DNA from 3 places in the Streptomyces sp. AC602_WCS936 genome. Region 3 is predicted to be linked to each of the others. Evidence: riboswitches for the same ligand, from Rfam matches in the RefSeq annotation. Region 3 holds a riboswitch; each other region holds the start of a gene.

Region 1 (7,712 bases), on a different contig from region 3:
CGCATGGCGGCCGGCGGGTCGTCGTTGCCCAGCGAGCCGAAGTTGCCGTGGCCGTCCACCAGGGGCACGCGCATCGAGAAGGACTGGGCCATGCGCACCAGGGCGTCGTAGATCGACGCGTCGCCGTGCGGGTGCAGCTTGCCCATGACCTCGCCGACGACGCGGGCGCACTTCACGTAACCGCGCTCGGGCCTGAGGCCCATCTCGTTCATCTGGTAGACGATGCGGCGGTGCACGGGCTTGAGGCCGTCCCGGGCGTCCGGCAGCGCACGGGAGTAGATGACCGAGTACGCGTACTCGAGGAAGGAGCCCTGCATCTCGTCGACGACGTCGATGTCGAGGATCTTCTCCTCGTACGAGTCGTCGGGCGGCGGGGTCTTCGTACTACGGCGGGCCATCGCTGCCGGCTCCTTGCTGAAGCGTGAACGGTGATCTGACGCGGTCCATTGTGGACCGCGGCACTGACAGCGACCGACCAGGACCCGTCACGGGCTGCCCGGCCCGGCGCTGCCCGCAGAGTACGCCCTCGTTCCGCACGCCCGTCCCCGGGCCGCCGACCCCGTTCTCGCTCTCGGCGTACGCGGTCCGGGAACTCCACCGGCCGCCCGCACGCTTGCATACAGTGGCAGGATCGGCAGGATCGGCGGAATTCCGCAGTTCCGACCAGTGTTTCCACCCGGCTGACTCCGCTCAGCATTCCGCGATCGAAGGGACGTACATGCCCATGGGTCACACGGCCACAGCCCAGGCAGACTCCGGCGGCCTGACAGCGACCGAGCACCGCCTGGCCAACGGCCTGCGCGTGGTGCTCTCCGAGGACCACCTGACCCCGGTCGCGGCGGTGTGCCTCTGGTACGACGTCGGTTCGCGCCACGAGGTCAAGGGACGTACCGGCCTGGCTCACCTTTTCGAGCACCTCATGTTCCAGGGCTCCGCCCAGGTCAAGGGCAACGGCCACTTCGAACTGGTGCAGGGCGCCGGCGGCTCGCTCAACGGCACCACGAGCTTCGAGCGCACCAACTACTTCGAGACCATGCCCGCCCACCAGCTGGAGCTCGCCCTCTGGCTGGAGGCCGACCGCATGGGTTCCCTGCTGGCCGCCCTGGACGAGGAGTCCATGGAGAACCAGCGCGACGTCGTCAAGAACGAGCGCCGTCAGCGCTACGACAACGTTCCGTACGGCACCGCCTTCGAGAAGCTCACCGCCCTGGCCTACCCGGAGGGGCACCCCTACCACCACACGCCGATCGGCTCGATGGCCGACCTGGACGCGGCGACCCTGGAGGACGCGCGGGCGTTCTTCCGCACGTACTACGCGCCGAACAACGCGGTGCTGTCCGTCGTCGGCGACATCGACTCCGAGCAGACGCTCGCCTGGATCGAGAAGTACTTCGGCTCCATCGCCTCGCACGACGGCAAGCAGCCCCCACGGGACGGCTCACTGCCCGACATCATGGGCGAGCAGCTGCGCGAGGTCGTCGAGGAGGAAGTCCCGGCCCGCGCCCTGATGGCGGCCTACCGCCTGCCGGAGGACGGCACGCGCGCGTGCGACGCGGCCGACCTGGCCCTCACCGTCCTGGGCGGCGGCGAGTCCTCCCGCCTCTACAACCGGCTGGTGCGCCGCGACCGCACGGCCGTCGCCGCCGGGTTCGGCCTGCTGCGGCTCGCCGGAGCGCCTTCCCTGGGGTGGCTGGACGTGAAGACGTCCGGTGACGTCGAGGTGCCGGTCATCGAGACCGCCATCGACGAGGAGCTCGCCCGGTTCGCCGAGGAGGGCCCGACGGCCGAGGAGATGGAGCGCGCCCAGGCGCAGCTGGAGCGCGAGTGGCTGGACCGCCTGGGCACCGTCGCGGGCCGCGCCGACGAACTGTGCCGCTACGCCGTCCTGTTCGGCGACTCCCAGCTCGCCCTCACCGCCGTGCAGCGGGTGCTCGAGGTGACGGCCGAGGAGGTCCAGGAGGTCGCCAGGGCCCGCCTGCGCCCCGACAACCGCGCGGTGCTCGTCTACGAGCCCACCGCCCCCGCCGACGAGACCGCCGCCGACGCGGACGACGCCACCGACGAGAACGAGGAGGCGGCCAAGTGACCGAGCTCGCCACCATGGACTTCCACTCCCAGCCGCAGGGCGGCGAGCCCAAGCCGTGGGCGTTCCCCGCCCCCGAGCGCGGCAGCCTCGACAACGGCCTCACCGTGCTGCACTGCCACCGGCCCGGCCAGCAGGTCGTCGCCGTGGAGGTGCTCCTCGACGCGCCCCTGGACGCCGAGCCCGCCGGACTCGACGGCGTCGCCACCATCATGGCGCGCGCCTTCTCCGAGGGCACCGACAAGCACTCCGCCGAGGAGTTCGCCGCCGAGCTGGAGCGCTGCGGCGCCACCCTCGACGCGCACGCCGACCACCCCGGCGTCCGGCTGAGCCTGGAGGTGCCCGCCTCGCGCCTCGCCAAGGCCCTCGGCCTGCTCGCCGACGCCCTCAGGGCACCCGCGTTCGCGGACGGCGAGGTCGAACGCCTGGTCCGCAACCGGCTCGACGAGATCCCGCACGAGCTGGCCAACCCGGCCCGCCGCGCGGCCAAGGAGCTCTCCAAGGAGCTGTTCCCAGCCGGCTCACGCGTGTCGCGCCCGCGCCAGGGCACCGAGGAGACGGTGGCGAACGTCGACTCCGCCGCCGTACGGGCCTTCTACGAGAAGCACGTGCGTCCCGCCACGGCCACCGCCGTGGTCGTCGGCGACCTCACCGGCATCGACCTCGGCGCGCTGCTCGGCGACACCCTGGGCGCGTGGACCGGCTCCGCCGCCGAACCGCGCCCCGTGCCCCCGGTGACCGCCGACGACCGGGGCCGGGTCGTCATCGTGGACCGTCCCGGCGCCGTCCAGACGCAGCTGCTGATCGGCCGCACCGGCGCCGACCGGCACGACCGCGTCTGGCCCGCACAGGTCCTCGGCACGTACTGCCTCGGCGGCACCCTCACCTCCCGCCTGGACCGCGTGCTGCGCGAGGAGAAGGGCTACACCTACGGCGTACGGGCATTCGGGCAGGTCCTGCTCTCCGCGCCCGACGGCACCGGCGCCGCGATGCTCGCCATCAGCGGCTCCGTCGACACCCCCAACACCGGCCCCGCGCTGCAGGACCTGTGGACGGTGCTGCGCACGCTCGCGGAAGGCGGACTCACCGACGCCGAGCGCGACGTCGCCGTGCAGAACCTGGTGGGCGTGGCGCCGCTGAAGTACGAGACGGCGGCGGCCGTGGCGAGCACGCTGGCCGACCAGGTCGAGCAGCACCTGCCCGACGACTACCAGGCCGCGCTCTACCGCCAACTCGCCGCCACCGGCACCGTGGAGGCCACGGCGGCGGTCGTGAACGCCTTCCCGGTGGACCGCCTGGTGACGGTGCTCGTCGGCGACGCCGCGCAGATCAAGACGCCCGTCGAGGCCCTCGGCATCGGTGAAGTCACCGTGGTGTCGGCCGAGTAGCGCCACGCGCGCGTGGCGGCCCTGGTGACCCGAGTGTCACCAGGGCCGCCGTTTGTCCGAATTGAGGGAGAGACGGCCCGTCTGCCCTGTGGCATGCGCTACAAAAAGCTTGTTGCGTTTGAGGATTGAAGGCAGCCGCGCTTAGCGTCTTCCGGGCTGTTCGTCAGGCAGTACGCCGCACCCGCGGCACCGGACAGTCATCGCCGAGTCCCCGTACGGCGCGAGCCAGGGGAGCCGGGGACCCACCGCAGTCCCTGGGGTGAATCGGACGCCCGCGCGTGCAGCGAGGGGGCCCGTAGGAGACCTTCCACCTCCGAACCCGTCAGCTAACCCGGTAGGCGAGAGGGAAGGAAAGGAACAGCCTCTACATGGCGTTCACGCGCGCCACCGGGAAGCACCGCCGTCCCAGCCGGATGCACCGCACCACCGCCCGCGCGGCGGGAGTCGCGGCCCTCGCCACCACCGGCGTCGTCGGCACCCTCGCCGCACCGGCGCTCGCCGCGGAGCCCGAGGCGGAGCAGACCGGGATCACCCCGGTCATCTCCATCGGCGACTCCATAGCCGACGAGATCGACGCCCAGGCCGCTGCCCAGGAGCAGGCCGCCCAGCTCGCCGCCGCCCGCGAGGCGGCCCGGGAGGCCGCGCGCGAGCGGGCCGCCGAAGCGGCCGAAGAGGCGCGCGAGGCCAAGGAGCGCGCCGCGCGGGAGGCGGAACGCAAGCGCCTCAACACCTTCGTGTCGCCGATCACCGCCTCGTACGTCTCCACCGCCTACCAGGCCGGCAGCTCCCTGTGGTCCTCCGGCAGCCACACCGGGATCGACTTCCACGCCTCCACCGGCACCACCGTGCACGCCGTCGGCGTCGGCACCGTCGTCGAGGCCGGCTGGGGCGGGGCGTACGGCAACCAGGTCGTGGTCAAGATGCACGACGGCACGTACACGCAGTACGGCCACCTGTCGTCCATCGGCGTCTCGGTGGGCCAGTCGGTCTCCGCGGGCCAGCAGATCGGCCTCTCCGGTGCCACCGGCAACGTCACGGGACCGCACCTGCACTTCGAGGCCCGTACGGGCGCCGAGTACGGCTCGGACATCGACCCCGTCGCCTACCTCCGCTCCCACGGCGTGAACGTCTGACGACGGACCGCTGACGGCAAGGTTCGGTAAGGTTCTGGAAAGGCCCCGGCTCCCTGAGCGGGGGCCTTTCGCATTTCCACGTGTGGTCCGGGAACGCGACCGCTGTCCAAAAAATGTCCATGAAATCCGGCCCGCCGTCGGATATCCGCTTGACTGGCCTAGAGTCACTGAACACGCGTCAATCGTCGACGTTTCACGGGGATCAAGGCGGAGGTCGGGCATGCGTATTCCGGCGCACTCGGTGTGCACGGCGATCCGGGACGACATCGTCGCCGGTGTCCACGGGCGCGGCGGCCGCCTCACCGAGGAACTCCTCGCCCGCCGCTACGGAGTCTCCCGCGTCCCCGTCCGCGAGGCCCTGCGCACGCTGGAGGCCGAGGGCTTCGTGGTGACCCGGCGGCACGCGGGCGCGTGCGTCGCGGAACCCACCGAACAGGAGGCCGCCGACCTGCTGGAGACCCGTGCCCTCCTGGAACCCCTGGGCGCCGCACGGGCCGCCCGGCGTCGCACCGATGCCCACCTCAAGGTGCTGCGCGGGCTGGTCAGGCTCGGTCAGGAACGTGCCGGGCAGGGCCGCGGCGAGGACTTGCGCGCACTGGACGGGTGGTTCCACGAGACCCTCGCCCAGGCCGCCTGCAGTCCCTCCCTGGCGTCCCTGCTGACCCAGTTGCGCCGCAAGATCGCCTGGATGTACGCCGTGGCGGCGCCGGCCGATCCGGCGGGCTGCTGGGCGGAGCACGGCGCGATCACCGACGCGGTGGCCCGGGGCGACGGCGAGCGCGCGCGGGCGCTCATGGCGCTGCACACCGAGCGGTCCGCTCCCGCGTACCGACTGCGGTTCGCCCCCGAGGGCGGGCGGACCGAGAGCGTGAGGAATTCGCAACGTGCCGTAAACACGCCGAGCCTGCGGTATTAACACGCGGCCCATATACAAGAGGTATTGATTGAAGGGGTATTTTGCGCTGCCTGCGAATGCCCTCGAAAATCGGTAGCGCGGTTCGTGGAGAGGGGAAAAGAAAAGCCCGCCCGGTGCTCCGGGCGGGCCGTTCGGCATTGCTCTTGCCGTCGGTCAGACGGTCTCGGGAAGCTCCTCGAGGCCCTCGGTGACCAGCTTCGCCAGCCGGTCGAGGGCGGCGTCCGCGCCCTCGGCGTCGGAGGCGAGGACGATCTCCTCGCCGCCCTGGGCGCCGAGGCCGAGGACGGCCAGCATGGAGGCCGCGTTGACGGGGGAACTGTCGGCCTTGGCGATCGTGACCGGGACGCCTGTGGCCGTGGCGGCTCGGACGAAGATGGAGGCGGGGCGGGCGTGGAGGCCCTCGGCCCAGCCGACGTTGACGCGGCGCTCAGCCATGTGATGCTGCCCTTCAGGTGTTCAAGGTTTCATGTTGTCTAGACCAGTCTTGTCTAGACCAGTTTCCCACATCGTGAAGCGTGCCGGGACGGCGCCGTGCGCCGCCCCGCGTGACCGTCGGACCGCGGCCTCGGCCCGACCTTCCGTCCTCCACAGACTGCCTCGCGCCGTTGTCGTACGCGAGCCGTACTCTGGGGCCCATGCAGACCTCGTCGGACCGGCACGAGTATCCCGCCCACTGGGAGGCCGACGTGGTGCTGCGCGACGGCGGCACCGCGCGCGTCCGCCCCATCACCGTTGATGACGCCGAGCGCCTGGTCAGCTTCTACGAGCAGGTCTCCGACGAGTCGAAGTACTACCGCTTCTTCGCGCCGTACCCTCGCCTGTCCGCCAAGGACGTCCACCGCTTCACGCACCACGACTTTGTGGACCGGGTGGGACTCGCGGCCACCGTCGGCGGCGAGTTCATCGCCACCGTACGCTACGACCGGATCGGCGCCGGCGGAACGCCCGCCACCGCACCCGCCGACGAGGCCGAGGTCGCCTTCCTCGTCCAGGACGCCCACCAGGGGCGCGGCGTCGCCTCCGCGCTGCTGGAGCACATCGCCGCCGTCGCCCGGGAGCGCGGCATCCGCCGCTTCGCCGCCGAGGTGCTGCCCGCCAACACCAAGATGATCAAGGTGTTCGTGGACGCCGGGTACACCCAGAAGCGCAGCTTCGAGGACGGCGTGGTCCGCCTGGAGTTCGGCCTCGAACCGACCGACCGCTCCCTGGCCGTGCAGTACGCGCGCGAGCAGCGCGCGGAGGCGCGTTCCGTGCAGCGGCTGCTGAGGCCCGGCTCGGTCGCGGTCGTCGGCACCGGCCGCACGCCGGGCGGGGTCGGCCGCAGCATCCTCGGCAACATCCGGGACGCGGGCTACACCGGTCGGCTGTACGCCGTGAACAAGGCCTTCCCCGAGGACCGGAAGGAGATCGAAGGGGTGTCCGCGTGCCGCTCGGTGCGCGACATCGACGGGCCGGTCGACCTCGCCGTCGTCACCGTCCCCGCCGAGCGTGTCCCCGAGGTCGTCACCGAGTGCGGCGAGCACGGCGTGCAGGGCCTGGTGGTGATCTCCGCCGGGTACGCCGACAGCGGCCCCGAGGGACGCGAACGCCAGCGCGCCCTCGTGCGGCAGGCGCGCACGTACGGCATGCGGATCATCGGGCCCAACGCCTTCGGGATCATCAACACCTCCGCGGACGTGCGGCTGAACGCCTCCCTCGCCCCCGAGACGCCCCGCCCCGGCCGGATCGGCCTGTTCGCCCAGTCCGGCGCCATCGGCATCGCCCTGCTCTCCCGACTGCACCGGCGCGGCGGCGGAGTCACCGGCGTCACCGGCGTGTCGACCTTCGTCTCCTCCGGCAACCGAGCCGACGTCTCCGGCAACGACGTCCTCCAGTACTGGTACGACGACCCGGAGACCGACGTCGCGCTGATGTACCTGGAGTCCATCGGCAACCCCCGCAAGTTCACCCGCCTCGCCCGGCGCACGGCGGCCGTCAAACCCCTGGTCGTCGTGCAGGGGGCCAGGCACGGGGGCGTGGCACCGCAGGGACACGCCGTACGGGCGACGCGACTCCCGCACGCGACGGTCTCCGCGCTGCTCAGGCAGGCCGGCGTGATCCGCGTCGACACGATCACCGACCTGGTCGACGCGGGGCTGCTGCTCGCCCGCCAGCCGCTGCCACCCGGGCCGAGGGTGGCCATCCTGGGCAAC
Region 2 (7,712 bases), on a different contig from region 3:
CTGAAGGGCGGGGCCCTGTTCACTCAGCGGGAGAACGGCTCCGGTCTGCGGGTGTCGGTCCGGCTGAAGGGCTGAGTCCCGCCCGGGGCGGGCCACGCCCGCGCCGTTGCGCCTCAGGCCGTGATGTCCTTCGTCGTGAACCGCGCCCAGGCCGCCGAGCCGAAGACCGCCGCGTACAGGGCCTGGAGGCCGAGGTTCCGGGTCAGGTCGTCCCAGTAGACCGGTTCGCGCATCAGGTCGGCGAAGGACAGCCAGTAGTGCGAGAAGAAGTACGGCTGGAGGGCGTCGAGCTGAGGGATCTGGTCGAGGATCTGGACGGTGATCACCAGACCGACCGTGGTCGCCATCGCCGCGATGCCGCTGCCGGTCAGGGTCGAGACGAACAGGCCGAGGGCCGCGACGCCGACGAGTGAGGCGGCGACGATCAGGGCGATCAGCAGGGCCCGTCCCAGGCCCTCGGCGTACGTGATCCGGGTGCCGGAGATGGTGATCAGGTCGCCGACCGGGAACAGCAGCGCTCCTACCGCGAGTGCCGAGACCGCGACCACCAGGGTCGCGGCGAGGCAGAAAGCGATCACCGTGGCGTACTTGGTGAGCAGCAGGCGGGTGCGGCCCGCGGGGGCGACGAGGAGATAGCGGAGGGTGCCCGCGCTCGACTCGCCGGCGATCGCGTCGCCGGCGACGACGCCGACGGCCATCGGCAGGAAGAACGGGAGGGTCGCGGCGAGCGCGGTGAAGACCAGGAACAGCCCGTTGTTGCTGATCTGTGAGATGAAGGCGGGGCCTCCGCCGCCCCCGCCCCCGCCCCCGCCGCCTCCGCCGAAGGACGAGCCGTCGCTCGTCTCGATCTTCACGGCGATGCCCACCAGTACCGGCACGGCCGCCAGCACGCCCAGCAGGGCGAGGGTGCGCCAGCGCCGGAAGGTGACCGACAGTTCGCTGCGGAGCAGCCCGAAGGTCCACAGCGGGCTCGGGGTGCGCGCCGGCAGCCGTCGCGTCTCAGCTTGCGACATCGAAGCCCTCCCCGGTCAGCGCCACGAACGCGTCCTCCAGCGACGCCCGTTCCACGCCGAAGCCGCGGACCCGGACGCCGGCCGCGACCAGGGCGGCGTTCAGGTCGGCGAGGTCGCGACCCGGTGGTTCCGCCGTCACCCGGTCCTCGGCGACGACGACGTCACCGGCCCCCTGCTCCTTCAGCACCCGGGCCGCCTCCCCCGCATCCGGCGTGGTCACCACCAGCCGGCCGCGGGCCCCGGCCGACAGGTCGGCGACCGGGCCCTGAGTGATCAGCCGTCCCCGCGCCATCACGGCGGCGTGCGTGCACACCTGCTCGATCTCGTCCAGCAGGTGGGAGGAGAGGAAGACCGTGGTGCCGTCGGAGGCGAGTTCGCGCACCAGTGTGCGGATCTCGCGCATGCCCTGGGGGTCGAGTCCGTTGGTGGGCTCGTCCAGGACCAGCAGGCGGCGCGGCTGGAGCAGCGCCGCGGCGAGCCCGAGGCGCTGCTTCATGCCGAGCGAGTACGCCCTCGCCTTCTTGCCGGCGGCCGCCGCGAGGCCCACCCGGTCCAGCGCGGCGGCGACGCGTTCGCGCCGGGTGCGGGGGTCGGCGGTCGGGTCGGCGGCGTCGTAACGCAGCAGGTTGTCGCGGCCGGAGAGGAAGCCGTACAGGGCCGGGCCCTCGATGAGGGCGCCGACCTGGGGCAGTACCGCGCGGGCGTCGCGCGGGACCGGTCTGCCGAGTACGGCGGCGGTGCCCGAGGTGGGCTCGATCAGGCCCATCAGCATGCGGATGGTGGTGGTCTTGCCGGAGCCGTTGGGGCCGAGGAAGCCGAAGACGCTGCCCGCCGGGACGGCCAGGTCGAGACCGTCCACGGCGAGCTGTCCGCCGCGGTAGCGCTTGGTGAGGGCGCGAGTGGAGATGACGGCGTCGTCCCCGCTCCCGCGCTCCGGGTGCTTACGCTCCGTGGCGGACGGTTCGGCCATCGGCTCCCTCTCCTCGTCGCTCCTGCTACGGTCCGGCGTCTACTGCGCCGCGTCGGCCGCCTTCACCAGCGCGTCCTTGGTGACGGCACCGGCGTAGACCTTGCCGTCGTCCGTGATCAGGGCGTTGACCAGGCGGGTCTTGAAGACCGTGCCGGAGCCGAAGTCGCCCTTGACCTGGTCGCCGAAGGAGCCGAGGAAGCCGCCGAGGGCACCGGCGTCGCCGCCCGCGGAGGCCGTGGGCAGGCCCTGGCCCCCGGTGTCGAAGGTGGCGATGGAGTTCCAGCCCTCGCCGATGACCTCCAGGCCGTCCAGCTCCCCGGCCAGGTCGGCGCCGGCTGTCTCGCGCCCGTGCTCCGGCGCCCCGGCCATCTCGTCGCCCTCGGTGACCTTCGCGCCCTTGGGCGGGGTGAAGTCGAAGGTCGACGCGTCCGGCTTCGCGAAGCTGACCTGGGTGAAGCCCACGTCCACGACGGCGGCGCCGCCGCTCGCCGGGGTGAGCGTGAACTTCAGCGGCATGCCGGTCTTCGCGTCCACCGCGATACTGACGGCGCCGACCGTGGAGCCCTCCTGCTTGGGCTCGATCACCAGTCGGTAGGCGTCCCGGCCGGCCACCTGCGCGGTGCCGTCGACGGTGACGGAGGTGGTGTCGTCGACCGCCTTGAGGGCCTGGTCGGCGAAGTCCTTCGGCGTGGCCGGGACGTCCTGCTCCGGCTTCGACTGCTTCTCCGGCTTCTTCTGTTTCTCCGACTGCCCGGCCGCCTCGGACGTGGTCGAGTGGTAGACCTCGTTGGACGCGCTGTCGTAGCCCCAGACGTCCTTGCCGTCGTGGATCAGGCTGTACTCGGCGGCGTTCTCCAGCAGGGAAAGCTTCTGCCGGTCGGGGCCGTCCGCCGCGACCCGCAGCGTGTGGGTGCCGGACACCAGCTCGGTGAGCTTGGCCGACGGGTCGGCGGCGGAGCCGCCTTCCTCACCGGCCGCACCCGGCGCGCCGGACATACCGGACATCAGGCCACTTTCCAGGCCACCGAGGTTCGGCAGGCCCAGATCCGTGGTGATCTTCACCGTGCCGGACAGCTGCTCGACGTCCGACTTGGCGATCTTCTCTATGAGTTGTTCCGCCGTGACCTTCGGGAGGTCCGGGTCCCCGGAGTCGGCGATCGCGGGGACGAGCCCGATCGTCGCGGCCGCCACTCCCATCACCGCGACCGGGACGACGTAGCGCGCGGCCTTGCGCCGTCCGGCGCGCGAGTCCTCGCCCTCCCCGGCGGTCCTGTTGTCGTCGGAATCGATCGGTGCCATCTGTGCCCTACCTCCGTCGTCGGCGGCGGCTGTCTCGCGACCTCGCACTCGTCGTCTCACCCGTGAGCCGCCATTCTCACCCGAATCGGTGAGGATTGGTGTTTTCCGTGGTGTCCATCTGACCAAATCGGCCGGGAAGAAGCGTCAGACCGCGGACTCAACTCCGCGTACTCCTGCGGGATGACACGGACGGGCCGCGCCTCCCCCGGCCCGTAGGGGGCGGGGTACGCCTACGACGTGAGGCGGGTCACCGCGCCGCGCGTTCAGCCGGCCCGGTGCACCACGGCGTCGCACAGCTCCACCAGCGCGGACTTCGCCTCGCACTCCCGCAGCGGGGCCAGCGCCGCCCGGGCGTCCCTGGCGTACCGGACGGTGTCCTTGCGCGCCTGTTCCAGCGCGGGGTGGGCGCGCAGCAGGCGCAGCGCCTCGGCGTGCCGGACGTCGTCGCTCAGGTCGGAGTCGAGCAGCTCGGACAGGGCGATGTCCTCGGCGAGCCCCAGCCGCTCCGCGCGCTCGCGCAGCCGCAGCACCGGCAGGGTCGGGATGCCCTCGCGCAGGTCGGTCCCGGGGGTCTTGCCGGACTCGTGGGAGTCGGAGGCGATGTCCAGGACGTCGTCCGCGAGCTGGAAGGCGACGCCGAGCCGCTCGCCGTACTGGGTGAGCACGTCGACGACCGTCTCGTCGGCGCCGGACATCATCGCGCCGAACCGGCAGGAGACCGCCACCAGCGACCCCGTCTTGCCGCCCAGCACGTCCAGGTAGTGGTCGACCGGGTCACGTCCGTCCTGCGGTCCGGCCGTCTCGAGGATCTGGCCGGTGACCAGCCGCTCGAACGCCAGGGCCTGCACGCGGACCGCCTCGGGCCCGAGGTCGGCGAGGATCTGGGAGGCGCGGGCGAAGAGGAAGTCGCCGGTGAGGACGGCGACCGAGTTGCCCCAGCGGGTGTTGGCGCTCGACACCCCGCGGCGCACAGCGGCCTCGTCCATCACGTCGTCGTGGTACAGGGTGGCGAGGTGGGTCAGCTCGACGACGACGGCCGAGGGCACGATGCCGGGGGCGTAGCGGTCGCCGAACTGGGCCGAGAGCATCACCAGCAGTGGCCGGAACCGTTTGCCGCCGGCCCGCACCAGGTGCTGGGCGGCCTCCGTGATGAAGGGCACCTCGCTTTTGGTTGCCTCAAGCAACCCTTCCTCGACCGCAACCAATCCGGCCTGGACATCGGCTTCCAGAGCCTGGTCCCGCACGCTCAGCCCGAACGGCCCGACGACGGTCACGAGGGGTCTCCTGTCTGCTGGTGTCTACTGGCGATTACCTGGTTTGTCGATAGGTCGCTGCCACCACTCAAGTCAGCGTATCCGGTCACGTTTCGATCACCGCTAGCGCCCACCGTTACAGGCCGGTCGGTATCGGATCATGCGCGGTATGTTTTTGATCAGGCGATATGAGCAGATATCGATCGACATCCTCGAGGCCGAAAGCCGCCACCGAAGATCACATCACTCCTCCCAACGGCCCGCACTCCGAGTACGTCACCCACTCGGCCCTCCCTCCGATACGTATCCGATACGAACGCATGCCCGCACGACGCGCTCGTGAACACCGGACGGCGCGGCGGCCGAATACGAAGCCCACCCGACGGCACCCCGAACCGGCCACGCACCCGCCTCCGAAGCCCTCCCAACCTGCGGACGATTGACTCACACTTAAGCTGAATGCCCGATTTGCCGCTCTTGTTGAGGGCGGTGAGTTGGCTCACTTCACGCCGCCCGCAGGCAACCCGGCCGCCGACTGCGCCCTCCCTTTGCCCCGCAAGCGAGTTGAAGCTTGGCAGCCGCAAAGGATCAAGCGCCCCAAATGCCCCAGACCAAGGTCAACAGGCGCGTTGGGTGATTCCTGCACTTGTTCCGGACATGTGCTCTCGCATACGTTCCCGGCCTGTCGGGCGGACGCCGAATCCTGCCACCGCCCGGACGCACAGTCATCCGCCAACACACTCGCCGGCAGGAGCGGGGGACCCAGGTAAGTCGCCGCACCGGTCACCACCGGAGCGGCTAGGGGTGAAGCCGTGCCCGTCAGGGCCCGGCCGGGCACCTCCCCGCCCGAACCCGACAGCTCACCTCGCAGGCGTAAGGAGAGGGACTCAGCATGTCTGCCAACGGTCAGAACCGTCACGCCCGCACCAGCCGCCTCGCCCGCAAGCTCGCTGTCGCCGGCACCGGCGCCGCGGTGCTCGCCCTGCCGCTCATCGGTGCCACCAGCGCCTCCGCGGCCACCCCGGCCGCCGCGCCGGCCGCAGCCACCGCCACGACGACGTACTCGAACACCCTCGACGGCTGGATCCGGGAGTCGCTGGACGTCATGGCGCAGCACGGCATCCCGGGCACGTACGAGGGCATTCACCGCAACATCATGCGGGAGTCGTCCGGCAACCCGCTCGCCATCAACAACTGGGACATCAACGCCGTCAACGGCACCCCGTCCAAGGGCCTGCTCCAGGTGATCGACCCGACCTTCCAGGCGTACCACGTGCCCGGCACCTCCTGGGACCCGTACGACCCGGTCGCCAACATCACCGCCGCCTGCAACTACGCGGCCGACCGCTACGGCTCGATCGACAACGTCTTCGGCGCGTACTGAGCCGTACCAGGCGCGTACTGAGCCGTACCAGGCGCGTACTGAGCTGAGCTGCGCTAAGAGGTACTGAAGATCCGTTCGAGGACGACGGCCACGCCGTCGTCCTCGTTCGTCGTGGTGACCTCGTCGGCGACCGCCTTGAGTTCGGGGTGGGCGCCGGCCATGGCGACGCCGTGGGCCGCCCAGTGGAACATGGGGATGTCGTTGGGCATGTCCCCGAAGGCGATCGTCCGCCGCCGGCCCACTCCCAGGCGCTCGGCGGCCAGCGCGAGGCCGGTCGCCTTGGTGATGCCGCACGGCTGGAGCTCCACCGTCCCCGGACCCGACATGGTGACCGTGGCCAGCGAGCCGACCACCGCGCGCGCCGTCGCCGCCAACTCGTCGTCGGACAGGTCGGGGTGACGCAGCAGCACCTTGCTGATCGGCGTGGCCCACAGTTCGTCGCGCCGGTCGACGCGCACCGCGGGCAGCGTCGGGTGGGGCATCAGGTACCCGGGCTCGATGAGGGTGAGGCCGTCCACCCCGTCCTGGTCGACCGCGGCGTACACCTGCCCGACCTCCGCCTCGATCTTGCCGAGCGCGGTTTCGGCCAGTTCCCGGTCCAGGGTGACCGACCAGAGCATCCGGTGCGCGCCCGCGTCGTACACCTGCGCGCCCTGTCCGCACACCGCGAGCCCCGTGCAGCCGAGGCGGTCCAGGAGGGGGCGCACCCGGGGCGCCGGCCGCCCCGTCACCACCAGGTGCCGCGCACCGGCGCCGGCCGCCCGGGCCAGCGCGGCCAGCGACCGGTCGGAGACCGTGTCGTCGCCGCGGAGCAGCGTGCCGTCGAGGTCGGTGGCGACGAGTGAATATGCGGTGCGGTCCATGATCAGAGAATACGGACGCGGCACGTGCCCGACTCACCCGCGACCGCTTCCGGACCGCTTCCGAACGAGGACGCCGCGAGTACGTCCGACTACGCACGACGACGCCCGAACGTGTCCGAAACCTGGCACATCATCGGCTAAAGCCGGTTAAAGGCCTGTGCACCGGTTGGCAACAAGATGGTCCGCTGCCTACCGGCCGGGCGGCCCCGGAGGTACCTTCCTTGTGTCCAGGGGGGACTTGATCGGGGGGTCGGGTTGAACAGCGGACGTGTGCGTGTGCTCAGGCCGGAGGAACTGGGCGAGGGGGAACGGGAACGCTGGCGCGAGCTGCGCGCCAAGTCGTCGGCACCACGCAATCCGTTCATGGAACCGGAGTTCACCGAGGTCGTGGGCCGGGTACGGCCGCGGGCGCGGGTGGCGGTGGTGTACGACGGCGGCGAGGCGGCGGGTTTCCTGCCGCACGAGCGCGGGCCGCTGGGGCAGGGCCGCGCGATCGGGCTCGGGGTGTCGGACTGCCAGGGGGCGGTGCTCCGCCAGGACCTCGCCCCGGACACCCGCCGACTGCTGCGGGCCTGCTCCCTGTCCAGCTTCGCCTTCGACAACCTGGAGGCGGAGCAGGGACTGTTCGTGCCGCACGCCGCCGAGGAGCACGCCACCTACGTCATCGACGTGGAGCAGGGGTACGCGGCGTACGAGAGCGCGTTGCGCGCGCGGTCGCCGAAGTTCCTGAAGACGACCCTCGCCAAGGAGCGCCGGCTCGGCCGCCAGGTCGGGGACGTGCGCTTCGTCTTCGACGAGCGGGACCCGGCCGCGCTGCGCGCCCTCATGGGCTGGAAATCGGCGCAATACCGCAGGACGGGGCGCCGGGACCGGTTCGCCCAGGAGTGGATCACCCGGCTCGTCGGGCGGCTGGCCGGGACCCGGGCGACC
Region 3 (7,712 bases):
CTGCGCACCACCGACGGCTACGAGCGGATGCTGGCCTGGGGCAAGCACGTGCTCCAGCGCACGCCCCTGATCGGCAACACCGTCTACGAGGCCCTGCACGGCGCGAAGAAGGGCTTCAAGGACGCCTTCGCCCCGCAGGGACTTTTCGAGGACCTGGGGCTGAAGTACGTCGGGCCCATCGACGGACACGACACCGGGGCGGTCGAGTCGGCGCTGCGGCGCGCGAAACGCTTCCACGGGCCCGTACTGGTCCACTGCCTCACGGAGAAGGGCCGCGGCTACGAGCCTGCCCTGCGCGACGAGGCGGACCACTTCCACACCGTCGGCGCCATGGACCCGCTGACCTGTGCGCCGCTGGCGCCCTCCGACGGGCCTTCCTGGACCTCCGTGTTCGGCGAGGAGATCGTGCGGATCGGCGAGGAGCGCGACGACGTCGTGGCGATCACCGCGGCCATGCTGCACCCGGTCGGCCTCGGCCGCTTCGCCGAGCGGTTCCCCGACCGGGTCTGGGACGTCGGCATCGCCGAGCAGCACGCCGCCGTGTCCGCGGCCGGTCTCGCCACCGGCGGCCTCCACCCGGTCGTCGCCGTCTACGCCACCTTCCTCAACCGCGCCTTCGACCAGCTCCTGATGGACGTGGCCCTGCACCGCTGCGGCGTCACCTTCGTCCTGGACCGGGCCGGCGTCACCGGCGCCGACGGGCCCTCGCACAACGGCATGTGGGACATGTCCGTCCTCCAGGTCGTCCCGGGTCTGCGTATCGCCGCGCCGCGCGATGCCGACCAGCTGCGTGCCCAGTTGCGCGAGGCGGTGGCCGTCGACGACGCGCCGACCCTCGTGCGCTTCCCGAAGGAGTCCGTCGGTGCCGCCGTACCGGCCGTGGACCGGATCGGCGGCATGGACGTCCTGCACGCCGCCGACCGGCCCGAGGTGCTGCTGGTGGCCGTCGGCGTGATGGCGCCCGTCTGTCTCCGGGCCGCCGAGCTCCTCGAAGCCCGCGGTACCGGATGCACCGTCGTCGACCCGCGCTGGGTCAAACCCGTCGACCCGGCGCTCGCGCCGCTGGCCGCGCGGCACCGCCTGGTGGCCGTCGTCGAGGACAACAGCCGCGCCGCCGGGGTCGGTTCGGCGGTGGCGCTGGCGCTCGGAGACTCCGAGGTCGACGTACCCGTGCGCCGGTTCGGCATCCCCGAGCAGTTCCTCGCGCACGCCAAGCGCGCCGAGGTGCTCGCCGACATCGGTCTCACCCCGGTCGAGATCGCCGGCCGGATCAGCGCGAGCCTGGCCGTCGCCGGAGAGACCGGGGACGGCCCGATCGCCACGCCAGTGCAAGGAGAGAACTGAATGACCAAGGAGTTCGACCTGGGGGCGCTCCTGGCCGAGCGCGGAGCCGAGCGGTACGAGCTGCACGCCAGGTACCTCAACCACCAGCAGCCGCGCATGCTGCGCACCATCGGCTTCGACAAGGTCTACGAGCGGGCCGAGGGCGCGCACTTCTGGGACGCGGACGGCAACGACTACCTGGACATGCTCGCCGGTTTCGCGGTGATGGGCCTGGGCCGTCACCATCCCGTCGTCCGCAAGGCACTGCACGACGTCCTCGACGCCTCGCTCGCCGACCTGACCCGTTTCGACTGCCCGCCGCTGCCCGGCCTGCTGGCCGAGAAGCTGCTCTCCTACAGCCCCCACCTGGACCGGGTCTTCTTCGGCAACAGCGGCACGGAGGCGGTGGAGACCGCGCTGAAGTTCGCCCGGTACGCGACCGGCAGACCGAGGGTCCTGTACTGCGCGCACGCCTTCCACGGGCTGACCACCGGCTCACTCTCCGTCAACGGCGAGGACGGCTTCCGCAACGGCTTCGCACCGCTGCTGCCCGACACCCCCGTCCCGCTCGGCGACGTGGACGCCCTGGCGCGGGAGCTGAAGAAGGGCGACGTGGCCGCGCTGATCGTGGAGCCCGTCCAGGGCAAGGGCGTGCACGAGGCACCGCCCGGCTATCTGCGCGCCGCACAGGAGCTGCTGCACCGGCACAAGGCCCTGCTGATCGCCGACGAGGTGCAGACGGGGCTGGGCCGGACCGGCAGGTTCTACGCCTTCCAGCACGAGGAGGGCGTGGAGCCCGACCTGGTGTGCGTCGCCAAGGCGCTGTCCGGCGGGTACGTGCCCGTGGGGGCCACGCTGGGCAAGGACTGGATCTTCCAGAAGGTGTACTCCTCGATGGACCGGGTGCAGGTCCACTCGGCGAGCTTCGGGTCCAACGCGCAGGCCATGGCGGCCGGGCTCGCGGTGCTGTCGGTGATGGAGAACGAGGAGATCGTCGCGAACGCCGCCGCGGTCGGTGAGCGGCTGAAGTCCCGGCTCGCGGCGCTGGTGGACCGCTACGAGCTGCTCGCCGACGTCCGGGGCCGGGGGCTGATGATCGGCATCGAGTTCGGCCGGCCCCGGTCGCTGAAGCTGCGCAGCCGCTGGACGATGCTCCAGGCGGCCCGGAAGGGGCTCTTCGCGCAGATGGTCGTGGTGCCGTTGCTGCAGCGCCACCACATCCTGACCCAGGTCTCCGGCGACCACCTGGAGGTAATCAAGCTGATCCCGCCGCTGATCATCGACACGGCGGACGCGGACCGGTTCGTCGACGCCTTCACCGAGGTGATGGAGGACGCGCACAACGGCGGCGGCCTGATGTGGGACTTCGGGAAGACGCTGGTCAAGCAGGCGGTCGCCAACCGTTAGCGGGTCACCACGGGCACCTTTTGCCTCACGGGCAAGAAAATTGCCTGCCGGGCAAAGCTGGGGCTGAATGGGAGGCATGACCTCCCACGAGACCGGGCCGCCGGCACCGGAGTCGTCGGCACCGGAGCCGCCGGCGGACGCGGTGTCCGTCGTGGCGCCACAGCTGCGTGCCCTGCGGCGTCGGGCCGTCCTCACCCTGGAGGCGGCGGCCCGTGCCGCCGGACTGTCGCCTGCCCACCTGTCCCGGCTGGAGACCGGGCAGCGCCAGCCCTCGCTGCCGATGCTCCTGTCCCTCGCCCGTGTCTACGGTACGACCGTCTCGGAACTGCTCGGCGAGACGGCCGCCGACCGGGACGCGGTCGTGCGGGCCGACGCCATGGAGCCGACCTTCGCCGGCGGCTGGACGTACTGGCAGGCCGGTGGGGCCGGTCGCGGCATGCAGGCCCTGCGCGTGCACGTGCCGCACGGCTCCCAGGGGGACATCGTCCGGGTGCATCCCGGTGAGGAGTGGATCCACGTCCTGCGGGGCCGGCTGCGGCTCCGGCTCGGGGACGCGGTGCACCGGCTCGGTCCGGGGGACAGCGCGCACTTCGACTCGCTGACCCCGCACCGCATCGCCGCTCAGGACGCCGACGGGGTCGAGCTCCTCTTCGTCCACACGCTGCTCCAGAGCCCGACGGCGGCGCTGTGCCTGGGGCCGGCCACCACGCCGGGCCACCCCTTCCCTGGAGAGACATCATGAACATGCAGGACAAGTTCCCGCGCGCACTCTGGGTGCGGCTCTTCATCTACCTCGTCGTGGGGCACGTGCTGGCAGCCTTCATCTACCTGCTCTTCGAGGTGGGTGCCAACAGCGGGTGAGCGGCCGGCTCAGTCCAGCATCCGCTCGCGCAGCCGCTCCCGGGTCTGCGGCGTGATCCGCAGACCCTTCTCCAGGTAGGCGTCGACGCCGCCCCAGGTCTGCTCGACGGTCTCGAAGGCCGCCGCCAGGTACTCGGCGCGCGCGTCGAAGAGGGGGCTGAGCAGCTCCATGACCTCGGGGGAGTAGGCGGAGGCGGCGGTGCTGCTGCGGCGCACCTTGTAGCGGCGGTGCGTGGCGTTCGACTTCAGGTAGTCCTCGACGACGGCGTCGCGCTCGACGCCGAGGGCGAGCAGCGTGACCGCGATCGACAGACCCGCGCGGTCCTTGCCGGCCGCGCAGTGCATCAGGGCGGGGACGCTGTCCTCGGCGAGCGCGTGCAGCACCCGGGAGTGCTCCGCCGTGCGCTCCTTGATGATCATGCGGTACGAGTCGATCATCCGCTGGGCGCCCTTGTCGTCCGCGAGGATCTCGCGCAGCTGGTCGAGGTCGCCGTCGCGGACCATCTTCCAGAACTCGGCGCCGTCGGCCGGGTCGCTCAGCGGCAGGTTCACATTGCGCACGCCCGGCAGCTCGACGTCCGGGCCGTCGAGCTTCTGGTCGGCGGCGTTGCGGAAGTCGAAGATCGTGTGCAGACCCAGCGAGGACAGGAACGCGGCGTCCTCCCCGGTGGCGTGCGCGAGGTGGCCGCTGCGGAACAGCACCCCCTGCCGCACCCTCCGTCCGTCCACGGTCGGCAGTCCGCCCACGTCGCGGAAGTTGCGCACCCCGGCCAGCTCGGGTTCGGTCGACGGCACCTGCTGCGTCACGGGGGCTCCTCCCACTCCGCCCCGCCGGCGCCGCTCGCCGACGGGTGCCACTCGACGATACGGCACGGTGCGAAGACGCAGGGGCGAAGTCAACCGACTGCGCCACTTCTGGGCTTTCTGTCCGAAATGGCGCCTTAATTCCAACTCGCTGCGGAATAAAAGGGGCTGAGGGAGAGGTGCGTGAGCAGCGTCATATCCGTGACGGTGCGTTGCCCGTCATGTTCACGTAATTCAGCCGGTTTTCATGGCCGTTCACGAGAAACGGCGCCTCAGGAATCGACGGAGTGTGACGGGCATTCCCGGTAATGGATCAGCCGGAACACCCGCCCATGCAACCCCTCGCTTGTCCCTGTGCGTCTTGGTCCCTTACGTTCACCACCGATCCGGACGGACGCCTAATCCTGCCGCCGACCGGAGCCCGCATTCATCCACCACCCGTACACGGCAGGAGCGGGGGACCCACAGGTACGACCGCCTGTTCCGGTTCCCGGAACGGCTTGGGGTTAAGCCGCGTCTCGGCGCGGCCGGGCATCTCCAGCCCGAACCCGACAGCTCACCTCGCAGGCGCCGGAGAGGAATTCGCCATGCCCGCGAAGGGTAAGCACCGCCGTACCAAGGCCATGCGCCTGACCCGTGCCATCGCCGTCGCCGGAACCGGCGGCGCCGCGCTCGCGCTCCCGCTGATGGGTGCCGCCGGTGCCCAGGCCGCCCCCGCTCAGTCCGTTTCCGAGCAGGCCGTGCAGTCCGTTCCGACGTCGGCCGAGAAGGCCGCCGCCGAGAAGAACTCCGACTCGCGCACGTACACCGTGCGCAGCGGTGACTACCTCTCGAAGATCGCCGACGAGCAGGACGTCGACGGCGGCTGGAAGAAGCTCTACGCGGACAACCGCGAGGCCGTCGGGTCCGACCCGTCGCTGATCCACCCGGGCCTGGAGCTCACGCTCGGCGGCCAGGCCGCCAAGTCCGAGCAGCCCGCCGCCGAGCAGCCCGCGGCCGAGAAGCCCGCCCAGACCGAGAAGTCGTCCTCCGAGAAGACCGAGTCGGCCGAGGCCGAGAAGTCCTCGGATGCCGCGAAGGCCTCCTCCTCGGACTCCGGCTCCTCCGACAAGAGCACCCAGTCCGCCGGCACCACCAGCGGCTTCGTCTCGCCGGTCCCGAGCGGCACCATCGGCACCCCGTACCACCAGTCGGGCAGCATGTGGTCCAGCGGCTACCACACCGGCACCGACTTCGTCGTCCCGACCGGCACCTCGCTCAAGGCCGTCGGCGCGGGCACCGTCGTCTCCGCCGGCTGGGGCGGCGCCTACGGCAACCAGGTCGTCATCCAGCTCGCCGACGGCCACTACGCCCAGTACGCCCACCTGTCCTCCCTCTCCGTCTCGGCCGGCCAGTCCGTGACGGCGGGTCAGCAGGTCGGCCTGTCGGGTGCCACCGGCAACGTCACCGGCCCGCACCTGCACTTCGAGATCCGCACCACCCCGGACTACGGCTCGGACGTGGACCCGATCGCGTACCTGCGCTCGCACGGCGTCTCTCTCTGACGGCCGCTTCCTGACGACCGTTTCGGCGCGGCCCCGCGCCACCGAAGGCCGGACCCCGATCCCCGGGTCCGGCCTTCGGCCTGTCCGCCCTCCGGCGTATTCCTGAATTGGTGAACACTTTAGGCGTGGTGTTTCTCACCGCCCGTCAACCCTTTCCTACGGTCGCGTAGGTCACATTCCGAGGTGAATGATGGGCCGATGTGGCAGACGATTCGAAGAGTGACAGCAGAACAGTGATCGGGTCGTACGTGGCGGTGGGGGACAGCTTCACCGAGGGCGTCGGCGACCCCGGCCCCGACGGGGCGTTCGTCGGCTGGGCCGACCGGTTCGCCGTACTGCTCGCGGACCGGCGCCCCGAGGGCGACTTCACGTACACGAACCTCGCCGTACGCGGCAGGCTGCTCGACCAGATCGTGGCCGAGCAGGTGCCGCGGGCCGTCGAACTCGCGCCGGGCCTGGTCTCGTTCTGCGCCGGCGGCAACGACATCATCCGGCCCGGCACCGACCCCGACGAGGTGGCCGAGCGGTTCGAGCGGGCGGTGGCCGCGCTGACCGCCGCCGCGGGCACCGTCCTGGTGACGACCGGATTCGACACCCGCGGGGTGCCCGTCCTCAAGCACCTGCGCGGCAAGATCGCCACGTACAACGGACACGTCCGTGCCGTCGCCGACCGCTACGGCTGCCCCGTGCTCGACCTGTGGTCGCTGCGCACCGTCCAGGACCGCAGGGCGTGGGACGCCGACCGGCTGCACCTGTCGCCGGAGGGCCACACGCGGGTGGCACTGCGCGCGGGCCAGGTCCTCGGCCTGCCCGTCCCCGCCGACCCGGACCAGCCCTGGCCGCCGCTGCCGCCCCGCGGCACCCTGGACGTCCGGCGGGACGACGTGCACTGGGCCCGCGAGTACCTGGTGCCGTGGTTCGGACGCCGGCTGCGCGGCGAGTCCTCGGGCGACCACGTGAGCGCCAAGGGGACGCTGTCGGCGGACGACATCAGGATGCGGATCTCTTCGGTGGCCTGACGTACTCGCCGCTCTGAACGCGCTGGTGCTAGTCGCGGGACGCCGTCAGCGTCTCCCGGTCCAGGCCCAGCTCCCGGGCGAGCGCCTCGTCCGTCCACTCGCGGGCCCGCGCCCGGGGCACCGTGCCCGCGTACGACGTCAGCTGCACGGCCATCCCGTCGAGGAAGGCGGTCAGGCGCAGGGCGGCGCCGTCGGGATCCGCGCACCGGAACTCCCCGGCGGCCACGCCCTCGGCGATGACCCCGGAGAGCGCCGCCTTCCACTGCCGGTCCAGCTCCCGGGTGACCTCCCGCAGCGCGGGTTCGCGCAGCGCCGCCGCCCAGCCCTCGATCCACAGCCGCCAGCCCTTGGCCTGCCCGGTCGGGGCGTACCACCGCACGGCCGCCCGCAGCCGGCGCAGCGCCGACGTGCGCCGGCCGAGCAGCTTGCGCAGGCGCGCGAGATCGTCCTGGGCGGCATGCGTGAACGCGGCGGCGACGAGCTTCTCCTTCGTGGAGAAGTGGTAGAGCACCAGCGCGTTGCTGACCCCGAGCGCGGCGGCCACGTCGGCGATCCGCAGCGCCGCCACGCCCCGCGCCGATATCTGCTCCACGGCCGCACGCAGCAGCTCCTCGCGCCGCTGCGCCACACTCAACCGGACTCTCCCCACGCCCGTCACCCTATACAGGTGCCCGGACCTGCGGCGACAGCCGCCGGGAGGCTCAGTCCGCCGTCGCGGTGGTGGCCGTGTCCGTGGGCCTGGCGCCGGGCACCT

The links. Region 3 has a riboswitch for cyclic di-AMP ahead of KUM03_RS30485 (M23 family metallopeptidase). Riboswitches for the same ligand answer to the same signal wherever they lie in the genome.
Region 1: linked by a shared signal. The riboswitch ahead of KUM03_RS08220 (M23 family metallopeptidase) and the one ahead of KUM03_RS30485 (M23 family metallopeptidase) in region 3 are both predicted to bind cyclic di-AMP.
Region 2: linked by a shared signal. The riboswitch ahead of KUM03_RS03895 (transglycosylase SLT domain-containing protein) and the one ahead of KUM03_RS30485 (M23 family metallopeptidase) in region 3 are both predicted to bind cyclic di-AMP.

What each region holds. Positions count from the first base shown of each region.
Region 1 covers NZ_JAGMUF010000017.1:111,858-119,569, forward strand. Annotated here, with positions in the region: gene KUM03_RS08205 (DNA topoisomerase (ATP-hydrolyzing) subunit A) at 1-398, opposite strand, end outside; gene KUM03_RS08210 (pitrilysin family protein) at 719-2,086, shown strand; gene KUM03_RS08215 (pitrilysin family protein) at 2,083-3,471, shown strand; cyclic di-AMP (ydaO/yuaA leader) riboswitch at 3,663-3,827, shown strand; gene KUM03_RS08220 (M23 family metallopeptidase) at 3,840-4,604, shown strand; gene KUM03_RS08225 (GntR family transcriptional regulator) at 4,825-5,520, shown strand; gene KUM03_RS08230 (HPr family phosphocarrier protein) at 5,674-5,955, opposite strand; partial or broken gene KUM03_RS08235 (GNAT family N-acetyltransferase) at 6,156-7,712, shown strand, end outside.
Region 2 covers NZ_JAGMUF010000008.1:238,459-246,170, forward strand. Annotated here, with positions in the region: gene KUM03_RS03870 (hypothetical protein) at 1-75, shown strand, start outside; gene KUM03_RS03875 (ABC transporter permease) at 114-1,013, opposite strand; gene KUM03_RS03880 (ABC transporter ATP-binding protein) at 1,000-1,983, opposite strand; gene KUM03_RS03885 (DUF2092 domain-containing protein) at 2,023-3,282, opposite strand; gene KUM03_RS03890 (polyprenyl synthetase family protein) at 3,546-4,556, opposite strand; cyclic di-AMP (ydaO/yuaA leader) riboswitch at 5,256-5,423, shown strand; gene KUM03_RS03895 (transglycosylase SLT domain-containing protein) at 5,428-5,919, shown strand; gene KUM03_RS03900 (HAD family hydrolase) at 5,973-6,782, opposite strand; gene KUM03_RS03905 (GNAT family N-acetyltransferase) at 7,059-7,712, shown strand, end outside.
Region 3 covers NZ_JAGMUF010000112.1:157,872-165,583, reverse strand. Annotated here, with positions in the region: gene dxs (1-deoxy-D-xylulose-5-phosphate synthase) at 1-1,344, shown strand, start outside; gene KUM03_RS30505 (aspartate aminotransferase family protein) at 1,345-2,730, shown strand; gene KUM03_RS30500 (helix-turn-helix domain-containing protein) at 2,807-3,472, shown strand; gene KUM03_RS30495 (DUF6126 family protein) at 3,469-3,591, shown strand; gene KUM03_RS30490 (tyrosine-protein phosphatase) at 3,601-4,398, opposite strand; cyclic di-AMP (ydaO/yuaA leader) riboswitch at 4,821-4,978, shown strand; gene KUM03_RS30485 (M23 family metallopeptidase) at 4,983-5,939, shown strand; gene KUM03_RS30480 (SGNH/GDSL hydrolase family protein) at 6,173-6,958, shown strand; gene KUM03_RS30475 (TetR/AcrR family transcriptional regulator) at 6,987-7,607, opposite strand; gene KUM03_RS30470 (carboxymuconolactone decarboxylase family protein) at 7,660-7,712, opposite strand, start outside.